3 regions of the Lysinibacillus sp. JK80 genome follow, and region 1 is predicted to be linked to each of the others. Evidence: riboswitches for the same ligand, from Rfam matches in the RefSeq annotation. Region 1 holds a riboswitch; each other region holds the start of a gene.
The links. Region 1 has a riboswitch for cobalamin ahead of cobT (nicotinate-nucleotide--dimethylbenzimidazole phosphoribosyltransferase). Riboswitches for the same ligand answer to the same signal wherever they lie in the genome.

Region 1 (6,536 bases):
GATGGAGGGCGTTCCTCATCATTTACTTAGCTTTTTAGAGCCTACAGAATCTTTTTCGGTAGCAGATTATCAAAAATTAGTACGTGCGAAGATCGCGGAAATACAAGCTCGTCAAAAATTACCTATAATAGTAGGAGGCTCTGGCTTATATGTACAAGCTGTCCTCTATGATTTCCAATTTACTGATGAAAAAGTAGATGAAGAAGCACGAAAAGCCTACTATGAGGAATTAGCAAAGCTTGGCCCTGAGGCAATGCATGACAAACTAAAACAACTAGACCCTCAAACAGCGGAGACAATCCATCCAAACAATACACGTCGTGTTATTCGTGCATTAGAAATGCTGGAATTAAGCGGTGTATCAAAAGCAGCTGAAGCGCAAAATCGAGGGGAAGTACCCCTTTACGACCATGTTATTTTAGGTCTAGGTCAAAACATGTCCCGTGACGTGCTATATGACCGTATTAATCGTCGTGTTGATTTAATGGTGGAAAATGGTCTTCTGCAAGAGGTGAAGGGATTATGGCAGCAAAATATCCGTGGAGTACAGTCTATACAAGCCATCGGGTATAAAGAATTATATGATTATTTAGATGGCAAATGTACCCTAGAGGAAGCCCTTGATAGCCTAAAACAAAATTCCCGTCGCTATGCAAAAAGACAGCTTACTTATTTCCGTAATAAAATGGATGTCCATTTTATTACGCCGGATGATCGATTATAAGAATAAAGAAAAATTTCTAAAAATTACTAATTGATAAATTGGTAGAACGTGCTACTATAGGAATGAAGAGGTAGAAAGTTAGTAGGGAGGCTATTTGATGAAATCAATCAATTTGCAAGATACGTTCTTGAACCAACTACGTAAAAACAGTGTTTTTGTAACTGTATTTCTGTTAAACGGATTTCAGTTAAAAGGGACTGTGAAATCATATGATAATTTTACAGTATTACTACTTGATGCTGAGAATAAGCAGCACCTAATCTACAAGCATGCCATTTCTACATTCGTACCAGCAAAACAAATAGAGTTTTTAGAGACAGAAGTATAATAAGTTTGTTAAACAGTTAGTGTTCTCACACTGGCTGTTTTTTTTGCTACAAGCTATAATGATAGTGGAATTTGATATTTTGGAGGACAAAGTTTATGAAAACAATGGAAACAACACAATTATTAGATCTGTTAGATGCAAATGAGGACCTATATATTATCGATGTACGTGAAGAGGATGAAGTAGCCCATGGCATGATCCCAGGTGCTCAACATATTGCACTCGGAACTATCCCTGAACGTTTAGAGGAATTAGATGTAGAAAAGCCATATATTATTGTATGTAAGGCTGGAGCTCGTTCTGCCAATGCGTGTGCTTACTTAGAGGCACAAGGATTTGATGTAACAAACCTTGAAGGCGGCATGCTGGCTTATGATGGAGAATTAGAATTTAAATAAATCATGAAAAAAGAAAGAGTATACACTCTTTCTTTTTTCATGATTATTTTTTCAAGGCATCCATGATAAAATTAAAATTCTCTTCAAAGTTTTTGTAGATATTAACATTTTTTTGTCCCTGCACTTTTGAAGCATAACTAGCAAAGTTTAGACCAGCTCCATAAATTTGTAGTGCTCCATTCGCCAAATCCCCTTTTTGGAGAAGCTCAATGCCATCTTTCAAGAAATTTTGACTCTCCTCGAAATGACACTCCGTAATGTATTTATCACCACTATGAAATAACTTTAAATTTTCTAGTATTTTATTTGCTGTCTCTTCACTGATCGAAGCGTCGATATTGATTAACAACTGATTGATCGGTTTTACGAGTTTGGCATAGAGGCTATCGTGCGTTTCACAGGTTTCAGCAATAGCGTTTCTTAATTGTTTTGTATTCATCGTATCTACTCCTAACTTTTCATCGTTTTACTATTGATACTTACCCTAATTTTAATCATAGAAATAATTTATGTTTACATTGAACAGATTATTAAGGTTTCAACTTTTATGTTCAACATTACTCAGTGAATTGGCAGAACATATGCTATGGAAGGTAGAGATGATGGAAAAGTCTGTAGTTTACTTGTTATGGCAATTGATTCAGTAATGGATTTTTGTACAAGCCGAGTGTTAGACATAGAGAATTCTAAAAAGCACTAATTATGGAAGACTAGGAATCAAGTGAAGGAATCATTTATTGTGACAAGCACTTGATAAGCTTATATTGGGAATACAGTATGTACTAAGTTAACACTCAAAAAAATTTTCCCTCTTGACACTAAAAAAGTTGTAAAGTAGATTTAACATAATTACATAAAAGCAATAGGTGCCCATTAGGGAGAATAGGGAATAAAGTGAAAAGCTTTAGCGGACCCGCCACTGTATAAGGGAATTTCATAGTGTATGCCACTAGCAAATTGCTGGGAAGGTACTATGAGGTGTTGAACTTGAGCCAGGAGACCTGCCTACATGCTATAGAAGATATAGATGATGGAAAAGTCTGTAGTTTATTTGTCATGACAATAAACTACAGACTTTTTATTTTGTCTTATGAGAACGAGAGGAGAAATAATCATGCAATTATTACAAGACACGATTCAAAACATTCAGGGGGCTGATATGAAAAGTATGGAGCAAGCTAGAAAGCGGATTGATGCGCTTTGTAAGCCCCCGGGTAGCTTGGGTAAACTAGAATCAATTGCCGTACAGCTCTCTGGTATAACAGGACAATTATATCCGACGGTCAACAAAAAAGTGATGATTGTCTGTGCTGCAGATCATGGTGTTTGCGAGGAAGGTGTAACCACGAATCCACAAGATGTTACGGTCTTTCAAACATTAAATTTTCCTAAGGGGGGTACAGGCGTTTGTGCGATTGCGGGGATTACCAATGCAAAGGTGGTCACAGTAGATGTGGGTGTAAAAGAAGATATTCCACTTGATGCAGGTGTCATTATTCATAAAATTAAATATGGTACAGATAACATGGCACATGGTCCAGCTATGGCCAAACAAGAAGCCATTCAATCGATAGAAGTAGGAATCCGTGTGGCCACTGAGGAAATCATAAAAGGTGCTGATGTACTTGGGACTGGAGAAATGGGCATCGGCAATACAACACCAAGTGCTGCGATATTAGCTGTTTTAACGGGATGCAACCCTATCGAAGTAACGGGGTTTGGTGCAGGAGTAGGCCAAGGAGGCATTGCCTATAAAGCGGCAGTTATTGAAAAAGCAATTACCTTAAATAAGCCTAATCCAAATGATGTTATTGATGTTCTGGCTAAGGTTGGAGGGTTAGAGATAGGGGCTATGACAGGTATTATTCTTGGCGCTGCTGCCCATCGTAAACCCGTTGTCATTGATGGATTTATTTCAACTATAGCAGCCCTCATTGCTTATAAGCTCGAACCAAAAGTAATCGATTATATCATTCCTTCCCATGCTTCAGAGGAACCAGGGGCAAAAATTGCCGCTGCCTTACTAGGCATTGAACCAATGTTGCACATGAATATGCGTTTAGGCGAAGGTTCTGGAGCAGCCTTAGCCTTTCCGATTTTAGATGCAGCTTGCTCGATGATGAAAAACATGGCGACTTTAGAAGAATCAATGCAGTTGTTAAAAAGATAAAAACAATAAAACAGCCAATGACTTAATTTTTGGTCATTGGCTGAATGGTGTTTATGCACGATTTAACTTTCGTAATGGCAAGCGCCACTTCATCATATAGGAAAGAATACGTAAAGCTGTAATCACTGCGAATAAAATATAAAGGAAAATGTCTCCTGTAAAAACCTCGAATCCGATTAGCAATCCTGCAAGAGCTGCCCAAACACCATAAACTTCATCACGGAGAACTAATGGTTTTCTTCTAGCTAATAAATCTCGTACAATACCCCCACCTGAACCTGTCAAAACAGCAGCTACAATGACTGCGCTTACTGGCATATCAAGCTTAACAGCATAGAGTGCGCCTTGAATAGCGAATGCTGATAAGCCAATCGCATCTGTGAAGTTACCCCAACGATGCCAATGTTGAATCAGATGATGCGGAAAAATAAAGAATATCGTAATCGCAGCAAGCGCTATTTGAAACATCATATCCTGTCCCCAAAGTGTTGTGACAGGTAGTCCAATGAGTAAATTTCGGATAGCTCCTCCACCAAAAGCAGTCACAATACCAAGTATATATACACCGAATAAATCGTATTCTTCTTCCATGGCAATAATTGCCCCAGAAATAGCAAAGGCAATTGTTCCTATAATACTAAAAACCTCCCAAGCCATCCCTTTCACCCCTTCTATCAATAAATAAACTTTATTAAAAGTTAAAAGACTTTTTACGTAACAGAATCTATGAATTTAATAGCCAAAATCGGTCATTAAATACGCATCTTGAAATGAGTCCGCACATTAGCTTAGCGTAAAATCCTCTTAGAAACAATAGGCAAGTTTTACAGGTGCACATACAAATTGATAAAATGTGATTAAAATAAAGAAAAACATTCGTCAAAAGCGTTCATATACCAGTAGTTGGTTAGGGAATTCTAGAGTGATTGAAGTCAATTTAGATAGTCAATAAATCTTACTGATTGAAATGCGAGACATTGTGAAATGGAGAAGAAAGAATGACGTTTACATCAAATTTATCAACAGAAACGCTATCGTTAGCGGCAAAAGTAGAGGAGCAAGTTCGGCCTTATCATGCCAATGTAGAAGAAATGGCGTTCTACAATCAGCAGAAGGTGCTAGCAGCTTTCAGAAAGCATCAAGTAAGTGATTATCATTTACACCCATCAAACGGCTATGGCTATGATGATGAGGGGCGCGATAATCTAGAGCGTGTTTATGCGGAGGTATTTGGTGCAGAGGCAGCCATAGTCCGACCACAAATTATTTCAGGCACACATGCAATCACGCTTAGTCTATTCGGTGTTTTGCGTCCTGGTGATGAGCTGCTTTATATTTCTGGGCAGCCATATGATACATTGCAATCCATTGTCGATGGTGGTGATAAAGATACAGGTTCACTGAAAGATTATAAAATCGGTTATCGACATGTGGATTTACTAGATAATCAGGTTATTGATTGGGCAGGTGTAGAAGCGGCCATTACAGCACAAACCAAAATGATTGCGATTCAGCGTTCAAAAGGCTATGCCACACGTCCATCTTTTACAATTGAAGAAATTGCAGAAATGTGTGTAAAGGTACGTAAAATAGCTCCGAAAGCTATTATTTTTGTAGATAACTGCTATGGCGAGTTTGTAGAGGCGCAGGAACCTACAGAGGTCGGGGCTGACTTAATGGCAGGATCACTCATTAAAAATCCAGGTGGAGGCTTGGCTAAAATTGGTGGCTATATTGCTGGACGCGCAGATTTAGTGGAGAAATGTGCCTATCGTATGACATCTCCAGGTATTGGAGCAGAAGCGGGGGCCACATTAAATACACTAGGTGATTTTTATCAAGGGTTTTTCCTGGCACCACATGTTGTATCGCAAGCACTAAAAGGGGCGATATTTACAGCTGCAATGCTTGAGGAAATCGGCATGAGCACTTCTCCGAGCTATCATGCGAAGCGTACAGATTTAATTCAATCAGTATCGTTCCAAACGGCTCAGCAAATGATTGATTTTTGTCGTGAAATACAAGCGAACTCACCGATAAATGCCCATTATGCTCCTGAACCAGCCTATATGCCAGGCTATGAAGATGATGTCATTATGGCAGCTGGAACATTTATTCAGGGGTCCAGCATTGAGCTAACAGCGGATGGCCCAATACGACCTCCATATACAGCATTTATCCAGGGGGGACTAACATATGAACACGTTAAATTTGCTATTTGCAGTGCGGTTCAAGCCATTCAAAAAGCATAACAAGACAATAGATAAAGCTTAAATATGAATAGTTTTTTACAATTTTTAATCGAATTGAAAAAAATAGTGCCAACCATGTTAGATAACCTTACATGGTTGGTTGACAGTAAAAAAATTTCGTTATATGATAAGCGGGTATTGGAGGAGGACTTAAATGAGTCGTGAAATTAGACGAACTATGCCGTTATTATCGATGAGTATCGTGATGCAATTAACAGAGCTTTCGGCAAGACAAATTCGTTATTATGAAGAACACCATTTAATTGAGCCGCACCGAACAGAAGGCAATCGACGTATGTTTTCACTAAATGACGTCGACACATTGCTTGAGGTTAAAGATTACTTAGAACAGGGTATGAATATGGCGAAGATTAAAAAAATATTTGCTAAAAAGAAAAGTCCTGTTGCAACAACTGATGAGCAAGATTTAAGTGATTCAGAATTACGCCAAATTATGCGTGAAGAAATGCGTCAAGCACAGCGCATGCAAAAATCGTCCATCCGAAGAGGGGATTTATCTCGATTCTATTAATAAATAGGGTAGGGTAAACATAAAAGCTAGACAAATTATAGGAGTGTGGAAAACTGTGGGTAAATACACAAAAGAGGACATTAAACGTCTCATCGAAGAAAAAAACGTAAGCTTTATTCGTTTACAATTTAC
Region 2 (6,536 bases), 2.2 Mb from region 1:
CCCATTAGAGAAAGGATAGGCACTTGGAGAAGTGATTAGTTACCCATAAAATCTTTGCTAAGATGGTAATTCTTGTGAAACAGCAAGCCTTTTTCATACAAATTCTAATGAATGTTCAATAGTATGACCCATAGGTATACAATATACTTATGGGCATTTTTTGTTTGGAAAGATGCTACTTCTGCATGAAATCTTCACACTTTCAAGATATACTTTTAAGAAATTCTAAAATGGTGGTTATGGATGAGAAAATTATCATTAAAGCTGGGCATTATCTTCTTCATCACATTGTTTTGTATTGAAACCTTTATGATGTTTTTTTTGCATGTTTCCCTGACGAATTCTAGAGTGGAAGAGGAACTAGAGCGTTTACAAGCGATAGGAAATTCACATCGTACTATATTAGAACAGAACTTCAATAATGAAACACTAGCACATGTCGTTCTTATGGAATCAGAAGCAAGTACAGATGTCGTGGTGACTGACCATTTCGGGACAATCCTTGCATCCTCACAGCCACATCAAGAAATCAGTGATCTGATTCGTGAAATAGAGGGGGAAATACCTTATGAAGGAAGGGTTTTACAAGACAATTGGCAAGAAGTTAAAGCAATTGCGACTATAAGCCCTATTCAAAATCAGCAAGGAACGATTGGCTATGTATTTATGTTTCAAAATACCGATTCCATCCATGCATTAATGAAACGGCTGAATAAGCATTTTCTCATCGTGGGTATTGTATCTGGTCTAGTCAGTATTGCAGTCATTGTTGTTCTATCTCGTAAGCTGGCTAAGCCACTTATTCAAATGAAAGAGGCTACATTGAAAATGAGTAAGGGTGATTTTACAGTTGCTCTTTCTACGAATGGAAAAGATGAGCTTGGGGATTTATCAAATGCTATCCAGCTTTTATCCAATGATTTAAATCATCTAAGGCAAGAGCGTAAGGAGTTTTTATCAAGTATTGCACATGAGCTTCGTACACCGCTAACTTTTATTAAAGGCTATACAGACATTCTTGCTAAACGGGATTTAACAGGGCAAGATCGTCAAAAGTATTTAGCTATTATAATAGAAGAAACAAATAGACTTTCTAGATTAATCAAAGATTTATTTGATTTAGCGAAAATGGATGAAAACTCATTTGTAATTGAAAAACATTGCTTACATTTAGAGCCGTTTTTTACAAGCATTGAAGAAAAATTAAGTCCCGCTTTTCAAGATAAAGGTATCTATTTAGTTGTACGTTGTGATAATGGCTTAACACTATGTGCAGATGAAGCAAGACTTGAGCAAATTCTGATTAATCTATTAAATAATGCATTAATCTATTGTGCACCAGGAGATATGACTACAGTCACTGTAAAACAAGACAGTGGAATTTTAAGCATCATCGTTGAAGACACAGGGAAAGGAATTCCAAAGAAGGATTTACCGTATATTTTTGATCGGTTTTATCGAGTGGAAAAATCACGTAGTCGTGCTTTAGGTGGATCTGGACTTGGGCTTGCTATTGTCAAGGAGCTTGTACAAGCACATGGGGGAGAAATAAAGGTTAGAAGTGAAATAAATAAAGGGACTACTTTTGAATTATCATTTAAAGGAGTAGAAACGAATGAAAACGATTTTATGCATTGATGATGAACCAAGAATGTTAGATTTATTAACCCTTTATTTGGAACCACTATTTATTTGTAGAGCAATGTCTTCTATACAAGAGGCATTGGATTTTTTAGAAGAAGAGCATGTGGATTTAGTTCTTTTGGATATTATGATGCCAGAGATGGATGGGTGGCAGGTTTGCCAGGAAATTAGGAAGTTTTGGGATGTTCCTATCATTATGCTTACTGCAAAAGGAGAACACGCTGATATTGTAAAAGGTTTAAATCTTGGTGCTGATGACTACGTTTTAAAGCCTTTTGATGAGGAAGAATTGTTAGCACGCATACATGCTGTATTAAGAAGAACGATATCTGAAGAAAAAGTGATTAACTTTGAAGGGCTTTGTTTAGATAGAGAGTCCTTTGAAGTATATTTTCAACATAAGGCAATTCCATTAACACCAAAGGAATTTGCCATGCTCGCCCTATTTTTAGATTATCAAAATAGAGCATTTTCTAGGGAACACCTTATACATGCCGTTTGGGGATATGATGTAACGATTGAAGATCGTACCATTGATTCACATGTACGTAATTTACGAGAAAAATTAAGAAAAAGTGGTTTTCCGGCGGATGATTACTTGCAAACCGTTTGGGGCATTGGCTATAAATGGCATAAGTCTGCAAAGAGAAAGCAAATGGAACATAAAAGCTAGAAATTAACCTCTACCAGAATTGAAGGTAGAGGTTATTTCTATTATTTTGGACTAAGCTCTTCTTCTGTTACCCATTTATGATTTGTTACAGCTTCACCACTTGTAGTGGAAGTATAATCAACCATATATACAGTTGTTTGCACAGCCTCGTCAATAAGGACAGTTGCATTTTCCATACCTTCCATATGTGTTGCGTCCGTTTTTACTTCTGTTCCAGGAGCCAGTGGTGCTTCTTGTGGGTCAATTAATTCTTCATGAATTACCCACTTATGCTTTTCTATTCGCTTTCCACCAGATGTAGGCTCATAGGAAATAACATAGGCAGTTGTAGTATAGGCACCTACTATTGTTGCTTCGGCCCCTTTCATACCTTCCATATGTCCATCTGTAATAATGGCTGTGCTTCCTATAGGAAATTTCGGATTTTCAGCTTTTTTTAACGTTACTGGTACTTCGCCAGAACTTGAATGGTTCATTGTAGAATGATCCATTTCTTCAGCAGCTTCATTAGAAGTGGACGCAGGTTTTGTTTGATCCTCTGTACAAGCCGATAAACTAATTAGAGCGACTACTGATAATAGTCCGACTGACCATCTTTTATTGAATTTCATATGATATCCTCCTCACTATGTGCTCCTAATGTAGCAAATAAATGTGCAGAAACGATGGATATAACCTATGAAAAACATTTCTTTAGTCTGGCGGGGAGATATGCTATTGAATGGGCATGATCTTCAATGTTTTTTGTAATCTATGGGCGAAGATACCAGCAAAAATAGCTAAAATAATATCTTTTGGTAGTGGAGGAATCATCCAAAGCCAAACGAGCTTATATGAAAAATTCTCTGGCGCACTTGCCCATAGCTTATAGGCAAAAAACATCCAATTTGTTCCTATCAAATAATTTATAGCCGTTGCTACCAAAGCAGCTACGATAAAACTTTTCTTTGTTCCGCTTCGTTCTACGATCAACCCCGCAACAAATGCCGCAAATATAAATGTAATAATAAACCCAAAGGTAGGGCTTAAAATTTGGCCAATTCCACCACCGAAACGAGCAAAGACAGGAGCTCCTGCCAATCCTACGCACATATAAATTGTGCAGGCGAGCGCACCTTTTCTACTACCAAGAATAAGCCCTGCTAAAATTGCAAAGAAGGTTTGAAGCGTAATGGGTACACCACCAACTACCATAAAAGGTGCAAAGGAAGTGATATTAGCACCCACCATCATTAACGTTGTAAATAATCCAATGTAGGTAATGTCAACAGTTCTTAACTTATGGTGACTATGTTGTGTAACAGTTGCCATGATTTCACCTCGTTTTATAAGTTATTACTGCTAGTGTAAAAAACGAATGTATTTGTGTCAACCTTATTATTTAAATAAGTTAACTCAATTGTTGGATTAAATTGAAGTAGACTATCTATCTATAAAAATGTATGATAGAACCGTCACAATTTTATAACTTCAAATACTATTGGTGTGACATTTTGAATGTCACTTAAAAGGGAAGTCGGTGGAAGTCCGACGCTGTCCCGCAACTGTAACGAGGAATCCTATAATATGATTTGCCACTGTTTAAGAATGGGAAGGCAATTATAGGATAGTGAATCGAAGCCAGGAGACCTGCCATTTAGTAATACCTGTAATGCCCACGAGGATGCAAGCAATTACGGACAATAGCTGGATATTTTTCTGACTTTGTTTAATCTTGGGTATTTCTATGCGCATTTTCGCATGGGATACCTTTTTTTATTGCTTCATTCATCAATATTCAGTAGGAGTTTAAAACAGATGAATAAAAAATTTATGTTATTTTCCTTCGTACTTTTCATGGTATTAATTGTTTCAATGACCTTTGCTGTAATGGTTGGCTCAGTTTCAGTTACACCGTTATATGTATGGAAAGTTATTCTTTCTAAAATTCCTTTTATACAAAATTCGATCGAGCAAGATTGGAGTCGCTCTCAGGAAATCATCATCTGGCAAATAAGAGCACCTCGTGTTTTGCTAGCTGTGATAGTAGGAGCGGGGTTAGCTATTGCAGGGGCAGCCATTCAGGCACTAGTACGTAATTCTATTGCAGACCCGTATATTCTAGGGATTTCTTCAGGGGCAGCTGTCGGAGCTACTTCTGTGATTATTTTAGGAGCCTTTTCATTTTTAGGTATTTACGCTCTTTCAGTATCCGCATTCCTTGGTTCATTACTTGCCATTGCACTTGTCTTTTTCTTATCACGTGTTGGGGGACGTGTCTCTATTTTCCGCTTGCTATTGGCAGGCATGGCTGTGTCCTTTATCTTAACGGCTATCTCTAACTTTATTTTAATGATGTCAAAGCAAGAAGGGGCCTTAAAGGCTGTTATGTTTTGGATGCTAGGTAGTTTAGCTGGAGCCAAATGGAATAATATTGTGATTCCAGCTTTCGTATTTTTTATTGTATTTGGGCTACTGTGGCTACACTATCGCAATTTAAATTTATTATTACTAGGAGAAGAGGCGGCAGTGACATTAGGCGTTAATCTTCAGCAATTCCGTATTCAGTTAATACTACTAGTATCTCTATTAACAGGTGTGCTTGTCGCAGTTAGTGGTTCTATAGGATTTGTGGGATTGATTATTCCCCATATTGTGCGTTTAATTGTGGGCTCAAACTATAAATACGTAATACCTATCAGTGCTTTAATAGGTGGAATATTCTTAGTGTGGGCAGATGCTTTTGCTCGAATTATTATTGCTCCTCAGGAAATGCCAATTGGTATTATTACAGCTTTTTGTGGAGGACCATTTTTCATTTGGCTTCTCCGTCGTAACAACTATTCTTTCGGTGAAGGAGATTAACTTCCATGACATTAGAAGCGAAAAAAGTATCATTCTCCATTTACGATCAGCGTATACTGCATGATGTAAGCATTCAAATAAAAGAAAAGCAATTTGTTGGATTAATTGGTCCTAATGGGAGCGGAAAATCTACATTGTTAAAAAATATGTATCGTCTCCTAAAACCTGAAAGTGGATCGGTAGTATTAAATGAGCAAGATATATTAAAGCAATCAAGTAAAGCAATTGCGAAAAATTTGGCTGTTGTAAGCCAAGAGACACCCGTATTATTTGATTTCACTGTGCATGATTTAGTCAGTATGGGAAGAACCCCACATAAAAAGCTGTTAGAGCTTGATCAAGAGAAAGATTTTCAAATTGTTAAAGAGGCTCTTAGACAAACGGGCATATCGCATTTAGAGAAACGAAGCTTTAGTTCGCTTTCTGGTGGCGAGAAAAAACGTGTCATGGTTGCAAGGGCACTCGCTCAACAAGCACAGATATTAATATTAGATGAGCCGACGAATCATTTAGATATTCAACATCAACTTCAACTTATGGATTTAATTCAGACTTTGCATTTAACCGTAGTAGCAGCTTTACATGATTTGAATATTGCTGCTATGTATTGCGATCAAATTTACGTTTTACAGCAAGGGCGAATAGTTTGTCATGGTACACCAGAGGAAGTACTTACGCCAACAGTGCTGCAAGATGTATTTGGTGTTTTTGCGGATATTCAAATACATCCAATGACAGGGAAGCCGTATCTTACATATGTTCCTGAACAGTTCACGAAGGGGTTTAGCCAAATATAGAAAAGTTTCATCTTCTATTAGATACATAAAACATCCTTTAAGGAGTGACTGTATGCAAATAGCCTTTACGAAAATGCATGGTATTGGCAACAGCTATATCTATCTTGATCTTTTCCAACATGATTACAAGGAAGATATCTTTTGTGAATTGGCTCAAAAAATGGCCAATGTCCATACTGGTATTGGCTCAGATGGATTGATTATTATCCAACCCTCTAAAATTGCTGACTGTGGTATGCGTGTATTTAATAAAGATGGATCTGAGGGGACAAATTGTGGTAACGGTCTTCGCTGTGTTGCTAAGTATATTTTTGAACGTCATATTGTACGACAAGAGCTAATTACGATTGAAACGAAATCCGGGATTATGCTGGCACAGGTAGTGGTGCAAGACAATCGTGTAATAGAAGTGATTGTCGATATGGGCAAACCTCTCTTATTGCGCAAAGACATTCCGATGTTAGGAAACCCAAATGAGCTTGTCATCAATGAGATATTTCCTTTACCCCAACACTCTCTTTTGGTAACAGCTTTGTTTTTGGGCAATCCGAATACTGTAGTTTTTGTGAATGCGATCG
Region 3 (6,536 bases), 1.1 Mb from region 1:
CGCTTGGTACACGAGGGCTATGAATATCATAGACGCCTAAGCCAATTCCTTTTTTATAGGGCTGTGCTTGTAGTGAGGTAATAAGTTCCCCATGACTTCGTGATGTTTCTATGGAAATCACATCTGCATCTAGTGCGCTAATTGGTTCGATGAAATCATTAAACTCGCAGTAACACATATGTGTATGGATTTGTGTTTCATCTTTGACACTAGATGTCGCAAGCTTAAAGGAATTGACAGCCCACTCTAAGTAAGCCCCCCATTCCTCCTTTCTAAGCGGTAAACCTTCTCTTAACGCTGGCTCGTCCACTTGAATAATTGATATACCTGCGTTTTCTAGTGCTTCCACCTCTTTACGGAGTGCTAATGCAATTTGATAAGCGACATCTTTACGGGACAAATCATCTCGCACAAAGGACCAATTTAATATTGTTACTGGCCCTGTCAGCATGCCTTTTACAAATCGCTTCGTTAGGCTTTGGGCATAGGCGGATTCTTTTACGGTAATTGGTGAAGCCCATGCAACATCTCCATAAATGATCGGAGGCTTCACACAGCGTGATCCATATGAAACAACCCACGCTTTCTCTGTAAAGGCAAAGCCAGTCAGCTTTTCACCGAAATATTCGACCATATCTGTACGCTCAAATTCACCATGAACAAGTACATCGATATCTAATTCCTCTTGTATGGAGATCCAGCGCTTTGTTTCGTCTTCTAAAAATGTTTCATAGGCTTCATTCGATAATTGTTTCTTTCGCCACGCATTACGATTTCTTTTCACTTCATCTGATTGCGGGAAGCTACCGATTGTAGTTGTTGGAAACAGCGGTAATCCTAAGGCTTGTTGTTGGATCGTTTGTCGCTTCGTAAAATTACTGTGTCGTTCAAAATCTTGCTTTGTCACAGTTTGAACGGCTTGATGAATTAACTTATTTTGGCGGATTGGATGATTTTTTAGAGCCTCAATCGCCTTCATACTTTCTGAAAAATTATGTTGTAAGGAACCATCTTTATCTCGTCTATATTTAGTCAGCCCCGTGATTTCTACGATTTTCTCATCTGCGAAGGCCAGAGACTGCTTTAAAACAGGGTCAAGTTCATTTTCAAGAGAGGTTGTGATTGGAACGTGCTGTAGGTTACTTGATGGTTGAATCCATAGTTCAGCCGCATGACTTAGCTGTTCAATGGCTTGAATCGTCGCATTGACCTCCGCCAGGTTTGAACGCCAAATATCACGGCCATTCACTACCCCTATTCCTAATACTTTATCCTGCGGGAAACCAAATTGACGAAGTGACGCCATATTTCCTTTATAGCCATGAACAAAGTCCAAACCGAATCCTTGAACAGGCAATGTACTTAATGCTTCATAGGCACTTAAAGCTTCGAAATAAGTCTGTAGCATTATTTTAGCCTCAGGAACGGCAGTGGCTAACTGGTCATACATTTCTTTCACCAGCTTTATCTCTGCTGGATCAAGTGTTAAGACGAGGGATGGCTCTTCTAGCTGAATCCAAGTGGCACCTGCATCCACTAATTCTTTTAATACCTGCGTATAGAGTGGTAATAAAGCTAATAAGTACTCAATCTGTGTTAATTTGTTGTAGCCTTTCGTTAACTTATAAAATGTATAGGGACCAATTAGTGTCGGCTTCGCAATGATACCGAAAGTTTCCTTCGCCTCTAAAAAGTCGGCTAACACTTTATTTTCTGTTAGTTGTAAGGCTTGTCCCTCATACTCTGGAACAATGTAGTGATAATTTGTATTAAACCATTTTGTCATTTCACTAGCTACGGCTGTTTTGTCTCCTCTTGCTACACTGAAGTAGGTATGAAAATCGACTTTACCACCTTGCCAGTTAAAGCGCTTTGGAACTAAACCAAACATCAAAGCTGTATCTAACATTCTATCGTAAAACGTAAAGTCGCCAACTGTCACCATATCGATTCCAAGTTGCAGCTGCTTGTTTATTCTTGATAAACGGATTTTCTTTAATTTTTCCTCAAAGTCCTCCTCAGAAAGTTCATTGCGCCAAAATGCTTCTAGTGCTTTTTTCCATTCGCGTTCCTCCCCTATATAGGGATAACCGATCAATGTACTTGTATAGTTCATGTTTTTAAGCTCCTTTTTTAGAAAAAATAAAAAGCCATTCTCCTATTAGGAAAATGGCTGCATGTTAAAATTAATAATGCTAAAACAATACGAAAAAGTATCTACTTTCGCATAAACGTTATCGCACAGTGCCTATTTGGTCACTTTTCACCACCTATTTCCACGTAGGTATTTGGTGTGTACTAGAAATTGGCAGGTCTCCTGGCTTTCCATCAACACGCCTCACAGCCTTCCCAGTTTCCCCAGTGGCATTTGTGATTTGCTCCGAATTACAGTTGCGGGACAGCGTCGGATTTGCACCGACTTCCCTTTTAAGCCAAACTTTCATTTGGCACCAAGTCTTACACAATATTCAATTATGCTCCTACTATAGCACATATTTCAGAATAGTAGAAATTATTTTTCAACTATTATATAAATTATTTCTATAAATATTATAGGAATTATTGTATAGTACTAAATGAAAATAAGGTTACATTGTATTCTGTAAAAAAATTTGTTACTATAAAAAGACAATTATGAGAGGACTGATGAATGGACAATGAAGAACTAAACTATATTTTTATTTGAATTGAATGATTTCAAACACAAAATATAGGGTTAGTCTATCCATTTTTAACTATCAGTTTGCATTTTATTTGTCATGACACACATGGCAAATCGCATTTATTCAGAGAAAGACTAATCCTTCCAATGCACAATTGGAGGGATTTTTTCTTGCTTTCATAGTTGATTTTGTACCTTTCATTTACCCATAAAGGAGAGGAAAAATATGAGCGATTCAGAAACTATTGTAACGCATGTAACACTCCGTATAAGTCGTTAATATCCATCTGCTTATACGGAGAAATCAACCATAGATGGATAGACCGACTTTGTATGAAAAGTAATCTGTTGCAATACAAAGGAGGAATTATCATGTCCATGATACAAGTACAAAACCTAACTTTTTCTTATCCAAGCAGCTTTGACAATATTTTTGAGAACGTCAACTTTCAAATCGATACGGATTGGAAACTTGGATTTATCGGTAGAAACGGACGAGGTAAAACAACATTCTTCCAGTTGTTATTAGGAAATTATGAGTATAGCGGAAAAATCATCTCTTCTGTAGACTTCACTTATTTCCCCTATCCAGTTTCTGATCCAAATAAATATACCCATGAAATATTTGAGGAAATTTGTCCTCAGGCAGAAGATTGGGAATGTCTACGTGAAATAGCTTACCTACATGTAGATGCGGAGGTCATGTATCGTCCTTTTAAAACATTATCCAATGGCGAACAAACAAAGGTGCTGCTTGCTGCGTTGTTTTTGACAGAGGGTCAATTTTTATTAATTGATGAACCAACCAATCACCTAGACACGGATGCACGAAAGACGGTTTCCGATTATCTTCGCAGGAAAAAAGGATTTATTTTAATTTCACATGACAGAAGCTTTTTAGATGGCTGTGTTGACCATATCCTATCGATTAATAGAGCCAATATTGACGTTCAAAGTGGAAATTATTCTTCTTGGAAGTTAAATTTTGATCGTCAGCAGGAACACGAAGAAGTAACCAATCAACGACTGCAAAAAGATATCGACCGATTAAAACAATCCTCAAAGCGTTCGTCAGGTTGGTCTAATCAAGTGGAAGCCTCCAAAAACGGCACAACCAATTCAGGTTCCAAACTGGACAAAGGCTTTGTTGGACATAAAGCAGCCAAGATGATGAAACGAGCGAAGAACCTGGAATCCAGACAACAAAGAGCTATTGAGGAAAAATCAAAACTGCTAAAAAATGTTGAAAAAACCGAGTCATTGAAAGTAGAGCCATTGGCATACCCATCAAAAGAAATGGTTGTTGTCACGGTTGTATCGATTCGGTACGATGACCATATCGTGAATAAGCCTATTAGCTTCAAAGTGGCACAAGGGGATCGAGTTGTTTTAGATGGCAAAAATGGAAGCGGAAAAAGTAGTATGTTAAAACTTATTCTAGGTAATCCCATCCAACATACAGGCTCGATAAAGTTAGCTTCAGGTCTAGTCATTTCCTATGTTCAGCAGGATACATCCCATTTAAAGGGATTGCTATCGGAATTTATTGAAGAGCATGGTATTGATGAGACGTTATTTAAATCAATCCTGCGCAAGATGGATTTTGAGCGTATTCAATTTGAGAAGGATATCTCTCATTATTCTGGTGGGCAAAAGAAAAAGCTGCTGATTGCTAAAAGCTTGTGTGAGAAGGCTCATTTATATATTTGGGATGAACCACTCAATTTTATTGATATCTATTCACGCATGCAGATTGAAGAGCTCATAAAAAGCTCTCATCTCACAATGGTGATTGTTGAGCATGATCAGGCATTTCAACAAACTGTAGCAACGAAAACGATAGCGATGTCATAAAGAGAAGAATCCATTTATGGATTCTTCCTTTTTAATGATATTGAAACCAATGGATCCATTTAGAATTTGTCTCTTTTACGATATATAGCTCACCTAGTGATGCACTTTGCGCTGGCAGTAATCTTGGAAACCTTAATCGAACAAACCAGGAGTGATTAGCCACATTTTCTCCACAGAAGTTCACCGCCATTTTATAGTAATTCTCCTCCATGCCAGTTAATATGGGCATGGGCTTTATCACCTCAATTTGCCACTCCTGATAATTAGGGCTTGAGCCATATACTTTTGGAATGATGTCAGCTAATGCTTGACTAAGCTCGTCTTTGTCTTTCTCCGTTGTTTTCATCAATACATCTGGATTTGGACATTTTAAGCCTTCAGGTTCTGATCCCGAAGTAGCTGTTGGAAATAACAAAAGCATACATAAAAAGGGCATTATTATTTTTTCCATTGTTCAACTCCCTTTCTTTAAAAATACTCGATAATTTGCTGTGATTGGTGCACTCTATAAAGTATCATCCTGCAGAAAGGTCACTATTCCATGAAAAAATTTGCTTATGTTTTAATGGCTATCTTCACTATGTTCATTCTGCCATGTAAGATTTATGCGCAAAGTGAACAAACTGATGATCAACTAATCAGGGACACATTCATTACAATCCTTAATCCATTTATTGAAAAGGAAATTGATCATTACTATGGCTATCCTAAGCAGTATGGCTTGTATGATGTGAAAATTTTAAAAATTGTCAAAGAAAGTCAGTTTAGCTTTAAAGTTAGCGTGGAAGTTACGACCTTTGAGCATGCACATTCCCCACCCTACAGTAAGGAAATCATTACGTTTGAAGTCAGTCCAACTGGTGTCAGCACACTTCGCTATATACATGAGGCAGATGATGTAGAAAAGGCAATAAACGCATTCTATAGGGCAACACTGTTAGATATACAGCAGAGTTTTAAACTGGACTTAGCATCGTATACTTCCTACCGATACGATCAATTGCAATATCAAGCTGAAATTAATAATGATATGAAATCCCTTGCTAGGATTGCAGAGGAAATAGTGACCCATATTTTATTTCCTGAGCGAAAGATTCCCTACAAAAATGTCATAGACCCTGTCACTTTTATCAAGGGTAATATAGGTTATATGCTCTTTAAAAGGGCGGATGGTACAAATGTAAGCTATCAGTTGCAAAAGAAAGACGGCACATGGATCGTAAAAGATAAAAAAAGTAAGCCAGGTAAGAAAATGGAGGATCTGTTACCATGGTATATATAGAAAAATGAAGCCAACTGATTCCATCAGTTAGGCTTCATTCTTTAAGAGCGTTTGCATCATACTTTTTATAATTCCCATGTGAAAATTTTCATGGTTCATATGAAAGACAACCATATCACCTAATGTTTTCATACCTAAAAAAGGTTCTTTAAGCGGTTCATGTAGATGTCCTGCACAAGCTTGTTCAATAAGAATTGGTTGTTCCTCTAGGAGCATAATGATTTGATCCATTGTTGGCGGTTGCTCAGTCCAGTCATCTGGTTTACTGCCACTAGGAAACATTACATGATAGGATAGGGGCAAATGCCTTTCTTGTGTGACAGCTGGAAAAACGGTATGATCCCAACCAACTAATAGATGACCAGCATTCCAACGAATATTGTTATGATGTCCAGCGGGTATCTGATCAGCAATATTCTCAGGGATCGTACGTAGAAATTCAACAGTCCAATTACGCCACATTTTCATTTGCATAAATAATTGCGCTTCGTTCATATACTAGCTCCCTTTCTACACGTTTTCAGTATTCGATATCCTAGATTAAATTAATTTATAGTAAATTACGGTTGCTTCTAATTCTCTATCTGGTGAAATAGTATATTGCGGAATTTTCCCTACTTCTTGATAGTCTAATGATTTATATAATTTATTGGAAGGATCCCCTTCTCTCGTATCTAAAACTAGCAAGGAACGGTTTTCTTGTTTTGCTCGTTCCTCTGCTTGTTGCATCAGCGCTCG

Region 2: linked by a shared signal. The riboswitch ahead of HXV90_RS20480 (FecCD family ABC transporter permease) and the one ahead of cobT (nicotinate-nucleotide--dimethylbenzimidazole phosphoribosyltransferase) in region 1 are both predicted to bind cobalamin.
Region 3: linked by a shared signal. The riboswitch ahead of metE (5-methyltetrahydropteroyltriglutamate--homocysteine S-methyltransferase) and the one ahead of cobT (nicotinate-nucleotide--dimethylbenzimidazole phosphoribosyltransferase) in region 1 are both predicted to bind cobalamin.

What each region holds. Positions count from the first base shown of each region.
Region 1 covers NZ_CP058997.1:1,858,647-1,865,182, reverse strand. Annotated here, with positions in the region: gene miaA (tRNA (adenosine(37)-N6)-dimethylallyltransferase MiaA) at 1-724, shown strand, start outside; gene hfq (RNA chaperone Hfq) at 822-1,052, shown strand; gene HXV90_RS09875 (rhodanese-like domain-containing protein) at 1,148-1,450, shown strand; gene HXV90_RS09870 (hypothetical protein) at 1,494-1,889, opposite strand; cobalamin riboswitch at 2,298-2,473, shown strand; gene cobT (nicotinate-nucleotide--dimethylbenzimidazole phosphoribosyltransferase) at 2,565-3,620, shown strand; gene HXV90_RS09860 (trimeric intracellular cation channel family protein) at 3,672-4,277, opposite strand; gene HXV90_RS09855 (methionine gamma-lyase family protein) at 4,619-5,872, shown strand; gene HXV90_RS09850 (MerR family transcriptional regulator) at 6,027-6,404, shown strand; gene glnA (type I glutamate--ammonia ligase) at 6,460-6,536, shown strand, end outside.
Region 2 covers NZ_CP058997.1:4,080,605-4,087,140, reverse strand. Annotated here, with positions in the region: gene HXV90_RS20500 (sensor histidine kinase) at 244-1,638, shown strand; gene HXV90_RS20495 (response regulator transcription factor) at 1,616-2,317, shown strand; gene HXV90_RS20490 (YdhK family protein) at 2,359-2,928, opposite strand; gene HXV90_RS20485 (biotin transporter BioY) at 3,032-3,628, opposite strand; cobalamin riboswitch at 3,782-3,968, shown strand; gene HXV90_RS20480 (FecCD family ABC transporter permease) at 4,115-5,161, shown strand; gene HXV90_RS20475 (heme ABC transporter ATP-binding protein) at 5,167-5,958, shown strand; gene dapF (diaminopimelate epimerase) at 6,011-6,536, shown strand, end outside.
Region 3 covers NZ_CP058997.1:798,324-804,859, forward strand. Annotated here, with positions in the region: gene metE (5-methyltetrahydropteroyltriglutamate--homocysteine S-methyltransferase) at 1-2,116, opposite strand, end outside; cobalamin riboswitch at 2,291-2,470, opposite strand; gene HXV90_RS04210 (Lsa family ABC-F type ribosomal protection protein) at 3,035-4,516, shown strand; gene HXV90_RS04215 (hypothetical protein) at 4,548-4,967, opposite strand; gene HXV90_RS04220 (DUF3888 domain-containing protein) at 5,058-5,798, shown strand; gene HXV90_RS04225 (DinB family protein) at 5,826-6,293, opposite strand; gene HXV90_RS04230 (GNAT family N-acetyltransferase) at 6,339-6,536, opposite strand, start outside.